DNA from 3 places in the Lysinibacillus sp. FSL W7-1291 genome. Region 3 is predicted to be linked to each of the others. Evidence: riboswitches for the same ligand, from Rfam matches in the RefSeq annotation. Region 3 holds a riboswitch; each other region holds the start of a gene.
What was found. Region 3 has a riboswitch for cobalamin ahead of NST76_RS10465 (ABC transporter substrate-binding protein). Riboswitches for the same ligand answer to the same signal wherever they lie in the genome.
Positions count from the first base shown of each region.

Region 1: it holds a riboswitch for cobalamin, as region 3 does, so the genes downstream of both, NST76_RS02510 (ABC transporter substrate-binding protein) here and NST76_RS10465 (ABC transporter substrate-binding protein) in region 3, are expected to answer to the same signal.
Region 2: it holds a riboswitch for cobalamin, as region 3 does, so the genes downstream of both, NST76_RS11225 (hypothetical protein) here and NST76_RS10465 (ABC transporter substrate-binding protein) in region 3, are expected to answer to the same signal.

Region 1 covers NZ_CP151994.1:529,267-535,386, forward strand. The annotation lists gene NST76_RS02500 (long-chain-fatty-acid--CoA ligase) at 1-1,473, shown strand, start outside; gene NST76_RS02505 (acyl-CoA dehydrogenase family protein) at 1,475-3,142, shown strand; cobalamin riboswitch at 3,200-3,382, shown strand; gene NST76_RS02510 (ABC transporter substrate-binding protein) at 3,527-4,498, shown strand; gene NST76_RS02515 (iron ABC transporter permease) at 4,495-5,496, shown strand; gene NST76_RS02520 (adenosylcobinamide amidohydrolase) at 5,493-6,120, shown strand, end outside.
Region 2 covers NZ_CP151994.1:2,300,163-2,306,282, reverse strand. The annotation lists gene nrdF (class 1b ribonucleoside-diphosphate reductase subunit beta) at 1-436, opposite strand, end outside; gene nrdE (class 1b ribonucleoside-diphosphate reductase subunit alpha) at 424-2,517, opposite strand; gene nrdI (class Ib ribonucleoside-diphosphate reductase assembly flavoprotein NrdI) at 2,514-2,873, opposite strand; gene NST76_RS11235 (glutaredoxin) at 2,870-3,094, opposite strand; cobalamin riboswitch at 3,208-3,386, opposite strand; gene NST76_RS11230 (hypothetical protein) at 3,670-4,335, opposite strand; gene NST76_RS11225 (hypothetical protein) at 4,322-4,522, opposite strand; cobalamin riboswitch at 4,721-4,909, opposite strand; gene NST76_RS11220 (enoyl-CoA hydratase/isomerase family protein) at 5,045-6,109, opposite strand.
Region 3 covers NZ_CP151994.1:2,133,300-2,139,419, reverse strand. The annotation lists gene NST76_RS10475 (S9 family peptidase) at 1-1,387, opposite strand, end outside; gene NST76_RS10470 (precorrin-3B methylase) at 1,459-2,136, opposite strand; gene NST76_RS10465 (ABC transporter substrate-binding protein) at 2,187-3,179, opposite strand; cobalamin riboswitch at 3,342-3,529, opposite strand; gene NST76_RS10460 (translation factor GTPase family protein) at 3,712-5,649, shown strand; gene NST76_RS10455 (hypothetical protein) at 5,726-6,031, shown strand; gene NST76_RS10450 (hypothetical protein) at 6,069-6,120, opposite strand, start outside.

The DNA.
Region 1 (6,120 bases), 1.6 Mb from region 3:
GCCCGTAAGTATCCAAAAAATGAAGCCATTATTTGTCATGGCAGAAGAGTGACCTATCGTGATTTAGATGAACAAGTAACACGTTTTAGTCATGCTTTGCTAGAGCAAGGAGTAAGTCAGGATGATAAGGTTTTAATCTTTATGCCGAACGTTTTAGAGTTTGTTGTAAGCTATTTTGCTATTCAGCGTATCGGGGCAATCGTTGTTCCAGTCAATGCGAAATTTACATTGCAGGAAGTAGAGTATGTGGCACAGCATGCCGAAGCGAAGGCGATTGTTGTTCATGAGGCGATTTTTGCCGCAGTGGAACAACTAGCTGCTGTACCATTAAAAATTAAAACCGGCCAAGAAAAAGCAGGTTGGCAGCATTACGAAACAATGCTTCAAAATGCGAGCACACAAACAATTGATTGCCAGCTACAAGAAGATGACCCTTCGACTATTTTGTATACATCTGGTACGACAGGAAAACCAAAGGGTGTGTTATTTAGCTACCGTAATATTTTAACAGTGGCACAAATGATTGCTGTTGAAATGGAAGTGAAACCTGAAAGCCGTATATTGCTCATGATGCCATTAACTCATTCAGCACCATTGCATTTATTTTTAATGGCGGGCGTATTTGTAGGGTCAACAAGCGTATTAACACCAACCTTTACACCAGACCTTTTTATCGATGCCATTGAGCAGGAAAAAACGACGCATTTCTTTGGAGCGCCTGTTGCTTATTTATTAACGGCTCAGATGCCGAGGCTACAAACGGCTGATTTGTCTTCCATGAAGTGGTGGGTATATGGTGGAGCACCATTATCTCAAAATGAGGTTCGCTTCATTCAACAGGCATTCCGAACAACTAATTTAACCTGTGTTTATGGATTAACAGAGGCGGGTCCGAGTGGCTCACTGTTATTTGGCAAGGAGCATGAAACGAAGGCTGGGAGTATTGGCCAACGGGCGCCACTTGGCACAGAGCTTCGTATTGTCAATGACAATGGAGAAGATGTAAATGTGGGCGAAGTAGGAGAAATTGTCTTATTTGGTGAGGGTAATATGCTTGGCTACTTCAAGGATGAAATAGCAACCAAGGCTGCTTACATTGATGGGTGGTTAAAAACAGGAGATCTGGCTCGGATGGATGAGGACGGCTTTATTTGGATTGTGGATCGCAAAAAAGATGTCATTATTTCAGGTGGTGTCAATATTTATCCGAAGGAAATTGAAGATTGCCTATTAAGCTTTGAAGGGATATTTGAAGTTGCTGTCATTGGTATACCACATCCGCAATGGGGGGAAACCGTGAAGGCTGTATATGCTACGAAACAAGACATAGATGAGGATGCATTGAAAGCTTATTTAGAGGAACGGCTTGCGAAGTATAAACTACCACGTATTTTCGAAAAAGTGGAAGCGCTACCACGCAATGCTTCAGGCAAAATTTTAAAACAATCCTTGAAAGGACAAGAGGTGAGATAGCATGAAGGTTTTACAGCAGGAAGAAATGCGTGCAACAAACTTTTTTACAGAGGAAGAAACGCTTCAAAAAGTGTTAGAAATGATGTTAGATAAAGAGTTTTTGTCTTATGCACACAGAGAACTGACAGATTTCGGTGAGTTATGTGCAGGTGATATTGACGTAAGGGCAAAACATACTGATCGGCAGGGAGAGCCCCGCCTTGAACGGTATAATGCTTATGGAGAAGAGGTATCAGAGGTTTGGGTGAATGACGGTTACAAAAAAACAATTGAAGAGACATATAATACGGGAATTGTTGGCTACGTGCACAAAGAAATTCCACAGTTAGGTCACAAAGGGAATTATGTCTATAGCTTTGCACAAGGTTATTTACTATCTCATGCAGAGCCCGGTTTTTATTGTCCCGTGACTTTGACGATGGCTACGGCTTATCTATTAGATCATTATGCTGATGAGGATGTAAAGCAGCGTTTCTTGCCACATGTTTGTGCAACAGGAGAGACGGAGCTATACGAAGGAGCAACATTTTTAACAGAACGTCAAGGAGGGTCAGACGTTGGGGCGAATGTTGTGGAGGCCAGAAAAGTAGGCAATGAGTACCGTCTCTATGGAGAAAAATACTTCGCATCCAATGCAGGTATGTGTGGCGTAGCAATGGTGTTGGCACGTTTAGAAGGCGCACAAGCAGGCTCTAAAGGGTTAACGTTATTTGCAGTTCCATGGAATAATGAAGATGGTACGGCTAATCATCTTCGTATTCGTCGATTGAAAGATAAATTAGGCGTTCGAGCAGTCCCATCGGGCGAGGTAGAGTTTGATGGTGCCCTTGCTTATATTGTAGGGGAACAAAATAAAGGGATTTATTACATGCTAGAAGCACTAAATCTTTCAAGAATTTGTAATGCAGTCGCATCGATTGGTATTATGCGTCGAGGCTTTTTAGAGGCAAAGCATTATGTGACCAATCGATATGCATTTGGCAAGCCCTTAACACAATACCCAATGATCCAGGATACATTAGGGAAGTTTGCTGCTAAGCTGCATGTGGAAGTAGCGACAGTATTTGATCTTATTCAATTATACGATAAAGTGACAAGTGGGCAGGGAACACAACAAGATCTCATTATGAATCGTTTATATATTGCCATTATGAAAAAGGAAACGGCAGAGCAAGCCGTTCATTATGCTAGTGAAGCGATTGAATTACATGGTGGTAATGGCTATATTGAAGACTTTGTAACACCACGCTTACTAAGGGATGCACAAGTATTGACGGTATGGGAGGGAACGGCAAATATTTTGGCTTTAGAACTTATTCGTTTAGTGGATAAATTCCATGCACATGAACTGTTTGTCCGTGAAATGGAGACAAGGCTAGAGAAGCTAGCGGATAGTCCACTAGTGCAAATTGTGGAAGAGCAGTTGGTAAATCTTGCGGCTACATTACAAATTTTTAGCGCTTTAGATGAAGCAACTAAAACTTTTGAAGCCAAAGATATAGCGAAAAAGATGGCCCATCTTTATGAAAGTGTTGTAGCGGTGGAATGGGCACTAAAATTTGGCGGGAAGTACGAAAAGCTAGCGGATATCTATTTAGAGCAAACGTGGTCATTGCGACAAATAGGTGCACAAATGAAAACCGTACAATATTTTTCTGAAATTGTATAATTGCCAAGGAGTCGTCTGGAATGGAGGCGACTTCTTTTATTTTCATGTATAATGAAATCAACTGAATATTATAAAGGTTCTTTACTTAAGTAAAGTGAAAAGGGAAGTCGGTGTAATTCCGATGCGGTCCCGCCACTGTAAGTGTGAGTTTTTTCAAATAATGCCACTGAAGATTTCGGGAAGGCTTGAAAAACGCAATAAGCACGAGCCAGGAGACCTGCCTTTATAGTATAGACATGACAGCCTACGAGGATAGGGTGGTGGATTTTGTATCAGTTTTTTGGTGCGATTTTGACCCCTCATCATTCGAAGGTGAGGGGTCTTATTTTGATGGAGAAAATATTTCTAACCAATTGACGCACGGATCAACAAAGGAGGATTCATATGAAGAAATTTTGGAAAATAGGATTATCAGCATTTTTAGCAGTAGGTTTGTTAGCAGCATGCGGGCAAGAAGCCAAAAATGACAAGCCAGTAGCTACGGAGCAGCAAACACAGCAAGAGACTCCACAGGTGGATGAAGCAACATTCCCAATGACCATAACAGATGCCATTGGCAAGGATGTTACACTTGAAGCACCGCCTGAAAAAATTGTTTCTCTTATTCCAAGTAACACAGAGATATTATTTGAACTTGGTTTAAATGATGAAATAGTTGGGGTGACAGACAATGATGATTATCCACCAGAAGTCGCTGAAAAGGATAAAGTTGGGGGCATGGAGTACAATATTGAAAAAATTATTGCCTTAAAGCCAGATATCGTGTTTTCGCATGAATCTAGCATGTCCCTTTCAGAAGCGGCGATTGAACAGCTTGAGTCAGCAGGTTTGAAAGTATTTGTTGTAAAAAATGCACAAGACTTTAATGAAACTTACACAACGATTGAGCTGCTTGGTCGTGCAACAGGGAAATTACCAGAGGCTGAAAAAATTATTGCTAATATGAAGGAAAAAGTGGAAGATGTTCTGACAAAAGTAAAGGATGTCGAACCCAAAAAAGTGCTAGTCGAAGCATCGGATGAACCTACTATTTATACGGCGGGTAATGGCACATTTATGAATGCTATGCTGGACATGATTCATGCAGAAAACGTAGCGGCAGATGCGAAGGATTGGTATGAAATTAGTTCAGAACAAATTATTGCGAAAAACCCAGATGTCATCGTTGTGACATATCATTATGTACCAGATATTTTAACAAAAATACCACAACGTGCTGGTTTCGATACTGTTAATGCCGTGAAAAATAAGGCAATCGTTCAAGTAGATGAAAGCACAACAAGTCGTCAAGGTCCCCGTTTAGGAGAAGGTCTTGAAGAATTAGCAAAAGCTATTTATCCAGAGGTATTTAAGTGAAAAAAATAGCACTAGCCTATGTACTAACATGTACGCTTCTTGTCATTAGTATCTGGTGTGGCGTAGCGATAGGCTCAGTTCATATTCCGTTAGAAGTTTTATGGAATCAAGCAGTTGATGAAACAGCTGCTAATATCTTTTGGAAAATCCGTCTGCCACGCGTGTTGTTAGCGGGACTAGTGGGAGCTTCTTTGGCCATTGCTGGAGCAGCTTTCCAAGGGTTGTTAAAAAACCCATTGGCAGATCCATATACATTAGGCGTCTCGTCGGGGGCATCTGTTGGTGCTGTTATTACGATCTTTTTTAGTATATCTATACCGGTCGTAGGCTTGTATGCCCTACCCACTTTTAGTATGATAGGCGCAATCATCACGATGGTAGTGGTCATGAGCTTCGCTAGAATGGTAGACCGTTCATTGAAGATGGAAACGTTAATTTTAACAGGTGTTATTTTTAGCTCATTTCTAGGTTCTCTCATTTCATTAATGATCGCTTTATCTGGAGAAGAGCTACGCCAAGTAATTGGCTGGTTACTAGGTTCTGTGTCAATGCGTGGATGGCCATATGTCCAAATGATCACGCCATTTGTTATTGTTGGTTCCATTATGCTTTGGACGCAAAGACGAGAGCTAAATGTTTTGTTATATGGTGAAGAGCGCGCGAAGCATTTAGGTGTCAATGTGAAACGTAGTAAGTATTTGATTTTAGCGGGTGGCTCCATGTTAACGGGAGCTGCTGTAGCGGTTTCTGGCACAATTGGCTTTGTAGGATTAGTTGTACCGCATATGACAAGGATGATTTGGGGTTCCGACCACCGCCATTTATTGCCATTATCGTTTTTCAATGGCGCAACTTTACTCATTGTTTGCGATTTAGTAGCACGAACAATTATTGTGCCAAGAGAGCTACCTATTGGTGTTATTACGGCGTTTATTGGTGCACCTGTTTTCTCCTATATTTTTTATAAGCAACGAAGAAGTAAGGGGGTACGGGCATGATTATTGTCGAACATCTATCGGGTGGTTATGAAGATGTACCAATCGTCAAGGACATTAGTTTTACTGTGGAAAAAGGGAAAATTCTAGGTATTCTAGGACCGAATGGTAGTGGGAAATCCACATTATTAAAGGTAATGAGTGGGATATTACCAGCTACTGCTGGAACAATCACAATTGATGGACAAAATATCCTTTCTTATAATGCCCGTGCTTTGGCGCAAAAGATGGCTGTACTACCACAGCTTCATGCAAATGCTTTCTCAAACAGTGTAAGGGAGGCCATTTCACTAGGGCGCTACCCCCATCAAACAGGTTTTTTCTCAAGTTGGTCTGAACAGGATGAACAGGCTGTTCAGCATGCCATGCTGCAAACAGGTGTGAAACGCTATGAGCACACCCCGTTAGAATTTTTATCGGGTGGTGAACAACAAAGAGTATTTGTTGCCCAGGCATTAGCGCAAACAGCAGAAATTCTACTGCTGGATGAGCCAACCAATCATCTAGACATTGCACATCAACGGCAAATCTTAGATATGGTCAGGAAGGAAGCTGTGGAGTGTGGTTTAACGGTTGTTATGGTACTACATGATATGAATTTAGCCTCTCTCTATTGTGATGAATTAT
Region 2 (6,120 bases), 170 kb from region 3:
TTTCTTCGATACTATTATAAATATCCGCAATTTTATTGGCCTTATATTGTAGAAATTCATTTTTTTTGACCCATTCAAATAACTCATCTATTTCTTCGTTTGTACAAAGCGTTGTAAAAATATAAGAATAGGATTTGGCGTGGATTGCCTCAAATGCATCAAAAACGGTTAGGACAGCCTTCTCTTGTAAATCGTCTGTATAAGCGGCCACACGATTCATCCCTATATTGGTCTGAACTGTATCCAGTAACGTTAATCCCGCGAACACTTTTTTATACGTGTCTTGATGCTCAAAGCTTTTCCACTGTTTGATATCTTTACTGACCGCAATTTCCTCAGGAAACCAAATTTGCTTCCATTGCTGGTCCCAAAATATTTGGGCAAGTTCACTCGTTGCCTTATTCCAATTGACCGCCTCATAAATTATATTTGACATGCTACACACTCCTCTAAGCTTTGTAATCGTTGACGAACATAGTAAACGGACTTAATGCCCTTTACCCATGCATAAATGTATACTTTAGCTAATTGTTCAGTTGTCCAATTATCTGTTACATAAAGCGTCATGGAAATACCTTGGTCAACGTGTTTTTGAGAAGCAGCGTACAAATCAATTAAATCATACGGATTAACATCATATGCCTCTACATATAAATGACTGTTATCATTTGTTAAATGAGGCATTGGATAAATCGTTCTACTATCTGCATAATCACGAACCTCTACACGCTCAGTACATGGCGCAATAGAAGCCGTACAGCTACGTATGTAGGAAATACTGCCAGTTGGTGCAATAGCCAAACGATAGGAATGAAATAGACCATATTGCATCACATCTTGCTTAAGCGTTTCCCACATGTTTTTCGTAATGATTGGAATATTGCCAAGTGCTTTTAACACAACAGGTGATAGTTCTTCGTCGATTTTATTGACATATTGGTCAAAGTAGCTACCTGATGCATAATCACTGTCCTCAAATCGATAAAAAGTTGCAGCTTTTTCTTTAGCCATTTCCATCGATGATTTGAGTGAATAAAAGTTCATCGCTTCCATAAAACGATCCATGAAATCAATCGACTCTTTGGAGCCATATAAAATGCCCTCCGTCACAAGATGGCCGTGGAGGTTCATACAACCAAGTCCTACTGAATGCATTAATTGATTGGCTTTTGCAACAGACGGTACATTTTTAATGTGCGTCATTTGCGACACATTTGTTAATAGGTGCATAGCCGTATCGATTAAGGCTTCGAAATCATTTACTTTACTTGCTGCATGAATATCAATCGACCCTAAGTTACAGGATACATCTAATCCATAGTCATTCGGTTGATCTTGATCTGTAATAATGCTTGTTTCTTGAACTTGCAGGATTTCGGTACATAGATTGGACATTTTTACGCGACCGATGTTTTTTAAAGGATGCACTTCATTGACATTATCATCAAAAATTTCAAACGGATAGCCCGATTCAAATTGTGCTTTTTTCACTTCTGTATACAGCCTACGTGCATTCAAACGTTTAATTTTACGAATTTTAGGGTTATCAAGTAGCTCATAGTACATATCTGAAATGGAAATCTCAGACATGCGTTTGCCATATTCTTTGAAAATATCATATGGGCTGAACAAGACAATATCTTTATCACGTTTCATAAGTTCGAAGAAAATACTTGGTATAATTATTCCTGTTGATAATGTTGCGAGGCGAATTTTATCATCGGCATTCGGTTTTTTAGATGAAATGAAATTTTCAATGTCTGCATGGAAAATATTTAAATAGACAACACCAGAGCCATTTCGCTGCCCTAGTTGATTGGAATAACTGAAAGAATTTTCTAACAGTTTAGCAACTGGGATGACACCACTGGCACGATTTAGAATCTCTTTAATAGGGTCACCTAAAGGGCGTAAATCAGTTAAGTTAACTCCAACCCCACCGCCAAGTCTTGATAGCTCTAAGCAATAACCAATATTTTCAGCAATACTATTCATGGAATCATCCATCGATAATTTAAAGCAGCTCACTAATTCACCACGTGCTTTTTTACCACTATTTAATGCTGTTGGTGTAGCAGGCTGATAAGCTTCCATCATTGCTTCGACAGAACGTTCTGCTAGCACCGTATTCCCTTGTGCTAAATACAAGGCGATAATGACAATACGGTCCTCATATTTTTCTAAAATCTCTTCTCCATCACGACTTTTCATAGCATAGCTATCGTAAAATTTACTTGCACTCATAAAGGATGGGAAGCGGAAATTATAATCATATGCTTTTTTGTACAACTTCTTAATAAATTCCATTTCATACATGTCGATAAATGCTTTCTCGTAGTAGCCCTCATCAACTAAATAACGGATTTTTTCTTCAATATCAATAAAGTAACGTAAACGCACGTTGACATACTCTAAAAAGTAGCGGCGTGTAGCTTCACGATCCTTTTCTAATTCAAGTAGCCCAGTTGAACTATAACGATTCAGTACGTCATTATTTAGCTTTAAATAGGTTTTCATCTTATTACCCTCGTTTCATAAAACGTTTGTATGGCTTCATAATCTGTTTGATTGCCTCGTAAATCTAATTTTCTCACTAAGGGTACATGATAGGTAGCAGCGATTTTCTCACCAGCAGCCCCAAATACGTTGTGCCCAAAGTTACTATTGCCACTGGCAACTACTCCTTTACAAAAATCTCTGTTTTTTTCTAAAAAACGTTCCACTTTTGCAGGGATATCGCCTAAGCCATCAGTATAAGTAATTAAAAGATAAGGCTTATTCAATTGTAATTCCTCAGAGAGCTCAACAGACTCTGCCCTTAATTTGGAAACAATATTCCGGACATTTCCTGTACGACTTGCGTAAACGATCATAGAACAATCATCTCAATATGAGAAACTATGTCCTTAACATCTCCTATAAATGTATTATTCATTTCTAAAACAGGCACACTTAAAAAACCTGCATCGATTATTGTTTGTTTAGCTTGTTCATCGTGATCAATGTTGACGATTTCTGCCTCAAGTCCTGCACGTTGTAATTCAGATTTTACCCAAAGGCATTTTGGACAGATTGTTTTCGTATAAAGTTTCATAGAAATCCCTCTTTTCATATAATAAAAAGCTATCTCCTCTAGAGAGATAGCTAAATGGAAACGTTACCATACCAAAAATACTGACGTTCCCATTTCTTAATCCCCGAAGAAATGATTAATTGTTTTATAGAGGCAGGTCTCCTGGCTTTGCTTCATCCTCTGATTCCCTTCCCATGCGAATGCACAGTGGTTGTAATCATTGTCAGCTTCACAGTTGCGGGGACAGCGTCGGAATTGTACCGAACTTCCCTTTTAAACTACATATAGTAGCACCTATATAAAACGAACACAATATATAGTTGTTGTTCAATAGTTTTAAGTGTACCATCCTTCATATAAAAAGTAAATCTAGATTCTAAACTTCTTTATTTTTTGATTATTCATTATTTTCAATTATAACTTTCGAAGGAATTTCACCATCTATTACTTATATCTTAATTCATTATGTATCTAAACTATGTACGAGATTTTTTGTTACTACGGATCTATGAGCATTAAATATACTAGCGTATTTCACATAGAAACAGCCTATATTCTAAAGAATAATAGACTGTTTGACATGTCGAACGTATGGATTACTCGATTTCGACAAATAAGGACAATTCCTTATAAAATTCAGGCGTTGCTGCCGAATTCACTTGAAAATGAGGATTATATTTTGATAAAAGTTTATAGAGAGTAGTTGCGGTTAACAGATTCTGTTCTTGATCGAAAGCCCTGAAACTTTCATAGACCTCCTTCACTTTACCATTTATTGAATGACAAAAAAACTGTTGAACATCTGCATCCTCTAAATAATCCTTTTCCCATCTGTAACATATTAAATTTGTTAGGAAAAACATTTCTAATCCAGGCATTTTTCCAACTTCAATGAGTAATGACATTCCATAATGAAATGCATTTTCCAACCATTTTATGCCGTGGCGATCTTTGTAAAAGCGCATCAACTTTTGTAACCCATGTCCTTGCTCCTTCACTAGATAAGCATGGATATTTGTATGACCAGCAGTTCTTTCCCATTCATCGAGAGAGAATTTATACTTCCTTACCAGTTTCATCCAAAGCTTTTGAAGCTTGTCTTCAGAAAGGTATTGTGTTTGTTGATTCCATCTTAGAAAAATGTCTAAACTTTCTAATACCAAGCCTCTTTCCATTTCAAAATGATCCAATTTTCTATATAAAACTTTTTGATTCATATCTATGTTGTCCATTATGTCTTCAGATTTTTTATCTACTATCATGACATGTCTCGACTAATTCAAGCTTGATCGTTAAATAGGTATCATTAATAGATGTATAATCATTTGGGTTTTCTTCTATTAACTTCCTAATATAAAGCTGTAAAGGCCTAATATGCTCACCAGAAAGGTTGTTCATAATTTGCTGCTTTAACTGATTTATATAAAATGAAATTGAATGTGATGTCATCTTGTTCACCCCTATTTATTCATAAAAAAACATCTTGCCCTAATGGGAAGATGCTAGCTATGACTGACATACTTCATAGTTCTTCAACCAATATAAAATAAGTCGTCTATATTGAATAGAGACTCTTTTTTTGGTTGTCGCACTATGAGTATGATGAAGGTAATTCGTCACACTCAACACCCCCTATCCGCGTAGGTTTTGGCTGTACTAGATAAAGGCAGGTCTCCTGGCTTATGATCATCACACATTTTTCCCTTCCCATTACATACATAACAGTGGTTTTTAAAATGTGCTCCTAATTACAGTTGCGGGACAGCGACGGCTTTTCACCGTTCTTCCCTTTTAAACAAATTCTATTGAATTTGTACCTTTATCCTTTTATTCCGTTTTTTATAGTATAACATATCATTCTACGTTCTCTGACAAAACCCTATGAAAATCTACAGAACAACACTTAAGAAACCACCTACCTCTTAACAAGTAGATGGTTTCAGCATTTATTGAGCGAAGATATCATTGTTCTTACTTCTTTACGGTTTCACTACTGTCTTGAAAGAATTTTTCAAGTATATCATCTGTAAAATCAGCGAATGTTTGATAGATATACTGAGGATTTCGATCCTTATCAATGACGACAGACCTAACCCCTTCATAGAAATCCTCATGATTTAAAAAGTTTTTTGCCAAAATTAAATCAGTCGCAAAGCATTCTTCTACCGTTTTATGTTGAGCATCTATCAGCTGCTTTAATGTAATTTTTAAGGATGATGGAGATTTAGATAGAAGCAACTGCTTTGTTTCTTGTGCAAATTTGCTTGGGTCATTGTCTAAGGATTCGACTATCTTCTCCACTGTATGTTTTGAGAAATGTTGATCGATTTTATTTTGAAGGCTGGCAAGCTCACTGTTTGCTGTTGGTGTACTTGAATAGTCCTCTATTAATTGCTTTAGAGCTGTGCTAGTTTCCACTGTATGCCAGTTCGTTTGTTCAATGCGTGTGAGGAATGCTTGTAAATGATCGCTCGTCATATAGCTATCTGCACCATTAGCAAAGAGAACATCTGCAGCTTGGATGATCGAAGCTGTTAAAGCTAAGTAATATCCTACATAGCCAGGCGCTTTATTTAGAAAATAGGCAGCTCCAACATCAGGAAAGAAGCCAATATTCATTTCTGGCATAGCCCATTTTGTTCGCTCTGTCACAATTCGGTGGCTAGCCCCATACGTTAAACCAACCCCACCTCCCATGACAATGCCATCAAGGCAAGCAATGATAGGCTTTGGGTAGTGATAGATTGCCTTATCTATTTGATATTCTTCCTCAAAAAAGATTTCGGCATTTTGGAAAGCTTCCTGACTGGAGCGAGCTTTATAGAGTGTTTTAATATCACCCCCAGCACAAAAGCCCTTTTCGCCAGCACCTCTTAGAATTATCAAGTGTATTTGATCATTCGCCTGCCATTCCTTTAGTTTCTCACCAATGGGCTTTAGCATTTCTATAGAAAGTGAGTTTAAAGCTTGAGGACGATTCAGCGTAATGCTTGCTGCGCCACCATCACTGACGGAAAATATTACTTCATTTGTCATAGTAGTTTCCT
Region 3 (6,120 bases):
CAGCTAGAATTTGGAACTCATTAAAATAAGTATTGGCATACATCGCATGTGGCCCGCCATGAATTTCAAGCACTAGAGGATATTTTTTCCCTTCCTCATAACCAACTGGCTTCATGATCCAACCATTTACCTTCCAGCCCTCTGCTCCCTCAAATTCAATGGCTTCTGGAACAGCTAATGCTCTCGTCTTTAAAAATTCTTCATTGATGGACGTCAGCTGTTCTTTTTCACCCGTTTTTAGGTTGACGAAAAATAAATCGCCAGGATTCGTCGTTGTACTAATGGCTACGACTGCTTGATCATGTTGTGCATCAAGTGAAAAACCATAGACATATTGATCATCGTGAATAGCTGGATAGATTTCACCATCTATATTTCCGAAATAAATCGCAGCATTACCGTGATCTGTTACTTGGAAGTAGAAGCTATGATTATCATTCAACCATTGAACACGTGGTGACACCACACCTTGAAGAAAATCGCCGATTGCAAAATCCCCAATAGGGGCGTCAAATTCACTTGTTACACATGTCAGCAGATTTTGTTGCAAATCATAGAGCCATAGCTTTGCTTGTGTAGCATTTTCAAATTCTCTTTCACTACCTATGAAAGAGATGAAGCGACTGTTTGGAGACCATGACGTTTGGTAATACATACCTGTTCCCTCTGTTAACGGACGCGCTTGCTTTGTTTCTACATCTAATAAATAGATATCGCTCTTAAATGAAAAATCTGTATCCTCTGCTACATCAGCTAAGTACGTCATATATTGACCATCAGGTGACCATGTACCAAGATGGACATGATTGTTTCCTTTCGTCACTTGCTCTAACTCGCCCGATTCTAAATGGACGATCGCAATTTGACTAAACTGCTCCATATCCAAAAAACCTGCAGCATCCGATTTATGTTTCATCTTGTCTATTTCTAGAGGCTTTAGTTCTTTTTCTTCTTTCTTTTCATCCGTTACCTTATCCAAAATCGTTTCATCTTTACCTAGCTTGATAGAAAAGGCCATTTTCTTGCCGCATGGTGACCACACAGGTGATGTCACACCATTTTTACAATATGTCACCTGCTTTGCCTCTCCGCCTGCTTTTGAAAGAACATAAATTTGCGACTTGCCTGTTCTAGTGGATAAAAACGCAACTTGACTACCATCAGGTGACCATATAGGAGAACTTATTCTATCCTCCCCAAATGTCCATTGCTGTGGTGTTTTGTTCTTCAGGTTTATGTAAAACAAATTCGAGACATAATCTTTTTTCTTCTCATCAACACGTGTCTCAACATAAACTACCTCAGTCCCGTCAGGTGAGAGCTGTGGATCGGCTACTGATTTCAAGTGGTAAAGATCTTCTGGTTGAATCCCTTGTTTCGATGTCATGTTCTTGCTCCTTTGTATTGTCATTTTCTGTACTCTACTACAATACTTCGACACCCTAAGTAATATTCCTGCTAGTTAATTGATTTTTTTACTAATTCCCAATATTCGGTTGATTTTGTTCTGCGATAAAATTTAAAAAAGGGTTCATTCGGACGAGCATGTTCCTTATAAAGGTTCATCATTTGTAGCAAAAAATCTTCAATGTGCTCGACACCTACCTTTTTCGCAAATAACATGCCCGCCTGCGCCTTTGCCCCCATCGGTACAGCGCCTAAATAAACATCAAAGCTCTCCTGCTGATAAACGAGTCCAATATCATCATAGACTGCATTGTAGCAGGCTGACGCACAGCCATTGATGTTAACACGTACTCTTGCAGGTACCTCGATCCCCTCTAAAGCATGATAAAGCTGTTCGGTTATCGGAGCAGCCTCCATCTTTTCACCATCACAAAAATCACAGGCCTTCATCGCGATGATGGGTCCTGATGGTGCAACATAAAGACCCACTTCTCGTAAGGCTTGCATAGCCTCTGTCACGGCACTCGTTGGAATGGACACTAAAATACTATAGGAGGCCGAATACTTAATCGCCCCCTTTTCGCCAGCAATCTCTGCTATTTTTTGAAATTGTGCAGGCGTATAATGCTTATTAATAATACCCGGGCTGACAGCTAAGCGTGTAAATTCGCCATGACGATTAAGTGTTTCAAATGTTTGATCTGGTACGTTTTTCTGAAATGCATTCATTGATATCGCTCCTTATGAAAAAGGAGCTAGCACAATGCTAGCTCGGAATTTTAAAAGTTATCAGGATAGAAGCCCTTCGCTAAAATTTCAATAGCCTCTGCCGCACGAACGCCTTCAGACGCAGCTGACAGTGGCAGGATGACAAAGCGATCATTTTTAACAGCTTCCATCTCCTTTAATGCTGGATCATTTTTTAAGAATTGAATCTTTTGTTCGGCCGTTGTTTCACCATAATCGATCACGACAACTACCTCGGGATTACGGTCTACCGCATCTTCCTTCGACACGGTTGTCCAGCCTGATTCCACATCACCAAAAATATTTTGACCACCAGCGATTGACACTAGTTCATTCATAAAGTTTTGACCAGCTGTAAAGACATCCTTTTCACCGCTATCAAATACGAGAACACGTAATTTCTCACTATCTTTTGGTAATTTAGCTTGAATTGCCTCCACATCTTGCGTCATTTGCTCAATTAAGGCTTCTCCACGATCCTCAATACGGAAAATTTTTGCGATATTACGAATATCAGTGAAAATATCCTCTAGTGTTGGCTTTGTCATATTGGAAGCCGTATGTAAATACGTATGAATGCCTAACTCCTCAAGCTCTTCCGGTGTTCCAACACCCTTTTCACCAAAGCCACTCTTCCAGCCTGCATATAAGAAATCAGCCTCGGCATCAATTACTTGCTCCTTCGTTGGGTATTGATCAGAAAGCACAGGCACTTTATCGTATGCTTCTTGTAGGGGCTCGTAGATTTTATCATCTAAGTAAGCTGTGCCTACCATGGAATCCTCTAAGCCTAGCGCTAGCATAATCTCTGTCACATGCTGATTTAAACTAATCGCTTTTGTAGGTGCTTCCTTATATGTTTGAGTTGTTTCATTATTGTCAATGGTTACTTCCGTTGCTGCCTCAGATGGCTCAACCTTCTCATCTTGCGTTGCTGATTCAGGTTTGTCCTTTGCATTACAAGCCCCTAAAACAGCGACCAAGGCAATGACCATCACCAGCCATAAACTTTTCCATTTCTTCATGTCCTTTTCTCCTTTGTTGTTCATCTATAGAAAGAAATCAAAGACTTCTTTGCTACCAGGATTCGTGGGAAGGGCATAAAAAAACCCTCTTGTCGCCAAGAGAGTAGCATAGTGAAAAAACGGTACATTACCTTTATCACTATCCCCATCCTCGTGGTTCTTAGTCAAAAAACACATACTGGCAGGTATCCTGGCTTAGGTTCATCATCTATACGCCTTCCCATAGTTAAACTACAGTGGCATGCTGTACAGACTCCCCATTTACAGTTGCGGGACAGCATCGGAATTGCACCGATTTCCCTTTTAAGCAAATGACAAATGCCATTTGCACCAATACGTTCTATAATGGTTAATACTATTGATAGACTAGCAGAAGAAAATTTGTAGCTCAATCAGTAGTATGTTGCTAAATATATAATCATCATTATATTAGCACTATTTCGACAAAAATACGAACTATTTTACAAGAAATATATAGGCTAGTATTCTGTTACAATGAAAAGATAGCTATAGATAGAAACGAGGATATGTTATGTACAAAACAATTGGTGTACTTGCGCATGTGGATGCAGGTAAAACAACCTTCTCTGAGCAAGTACTTTTTCATACACAAAGCATTCAAGCTCGTGGTCGAGTGGATCATCAGGATACCTTTCTCGATCATCATGAGCTAGAGCGCAAGCGTGGTATTACCATTTTTGCCGAGCAAGGTCGCATGAACATAGGCGACGATACATACACGTTGATTGATACACCAGGGCATGTCGACTTCTCCCCTGAGATGGAGCGCGCCATTCGTGTGATGGATTATGCCATTATTATCATTAGTGCGGTCGAGGGCGTACAGGGTCATACGGAAACCGTGTGGCAGCTTTTACGCAAATACCATGTCCCAACATTCTTCTTTATCAATAAAATTGATCGCGAAGGAGCCAATGTGGAGGCCGTTATGACACAGCTCCGCAAGGATTGTTCCCAGCAGGTGCTGTTCGTCGATGAACCGCTTCGTACTGATTATGTTTCAAGCAGCATCATGGAATGGTTGGCTGAGCGTAATGAAGAGCTGCTCGATGCCTTTTTGAATGAGTCATTGGAGCATGAGCAATGTCTTACTCAGCTACAGACCATGATTCAAAAGGAATGTGCCTTCCTCTGCTTTACAGGGTCTGCCCTAAAGGATGAGGGCATCAAGGAATTGCTTGCCCAGCTCCCTCTATTAACAGACACCCATTTTGAAGTGAATGCACCGTTTGAGGGGGAGGTTTTTAAAATTCGTCATGACGGCCACCAGCGTTTAACATTTATGAAGGCTATCAAGGGCGTTTTACATGTTCGGGATGAATTTTCGTTTGAAGAAGTGACAGAAAAAGTGACTGAAATTCGCCTCTATAATGGCAGTCGCTTTGATACCGTCCAAAAGGTTGAAGCGGGAGAGATTTTTGCTGTTAAAGGACTTAGTCAGGCCAATATTGGAGACCGCATCGGCACTACTATGCTGTCACAGCCCTATGAGCTTGTCCCAACGCTACAGGCAAAGGTTCAATATGAGGGCCATCAGCATATCAAGGAAGTGTTACAAATTTTCCGTTTACTAGAAGCAGAAGAGCCTTCCTTACGTGTGGTTTGGCAGGAAAAGTTCCAGGAAATCCATGTGCACATTATGGGCGTTATTCAGTTGGAGGTACTGATAGAAGTGTTAATGAAGCGTTTTTCATTAACGGTCTCCTTTGGCGAGCCCCAAATTTTATATATGGAAACCATTGTGACGACGGTGACAGGCTATGGTCATTTTGAGCCCCTCAAGCATTATGCAGAAGTTCATTTACTAATGGAGCCCAATCCGCGAGGAGTAGGTAATACATTTAGCAATGCCTGCCATGCGGATCATTTATCGGTAGGCAACCAACGCCTTGTTGAAAAGCACCTGTTTGAGCGTGATCACCATGGCTTACTCACAGGCTTCCCTCTGACAGATGTTCATTTTACACTGCTAACAGGTCGCGGACATAATGAACATACATCGGGCGGCGATTTCCGAGAAGCTAGTTTCCGTGCGCTACGTCAAGGACTTGAGCAAGCACAGAACATCCTGCTTGAACCTTATTATCGCTTTAAAATGAAGGCTTCGAACGACTTTATCGGCCGCATGATGAGCGACATACAGCAAGCTGCTGGTACATTCGATGACCCCATCTTATCCGAAACAGATGTTGTGCTAACGGGACGAGCGCCCGTCGCCACCCTAATGAGCTATAGCACAACCTTTGCGGCCTATACCAATGGTAAGGGCGCACTCACACTCCAATTTGATGGCTATGATGTATGCCATAATGCAGAGGAAATTATTTCGCACATGGGCTACGATAAAAATGCCGACCCAGAATACAGCTCCTCCAGCATCTTTTGTGCGAAGGGCAAAGGATATTCTGTTCCTTGGCACGAAGCACAAGCAGCCATGCATTGTCTGTAAGTAGGTGATCCTGCCCGCGCGAAGCCGTTTGCTTGCGCGGGTGTTTACTTGCTTTGAGCGAGAATATTTACCCTGTTTGCGCGAGTATTCCTTGCTGGAGCGAGAGTATTTCATCTCCTTCCGCGAGTATTCCCCGCTCGAACGAGAGTATTTCATCTCCTTCCGCGAGTATTCGCTGCTCGAACGAGAGTATTTCATCTCCTTTCGCGAGTATTCCCTGCTCGAACGAGAGTATTTCATCTCCTTCCGCGAGTATTCGCTGCTTGAGCGAGAGTATTTCATCTGCTTCCGCGAGTATTCGCTGCTCGAACGAGAGTATTTCATCTGCTTCCGCGAGTATTCCCTGCTCGAACGAGAGTATTTACCCCCTCCCTTCAAATAAATAAAAACAAGCCCTCCGTTTGATGGAGGGCTTGAGTTTATAATGCACCTACTGCTTTCTTTGTAGGACTGTGCACAAGGTATGCAGGC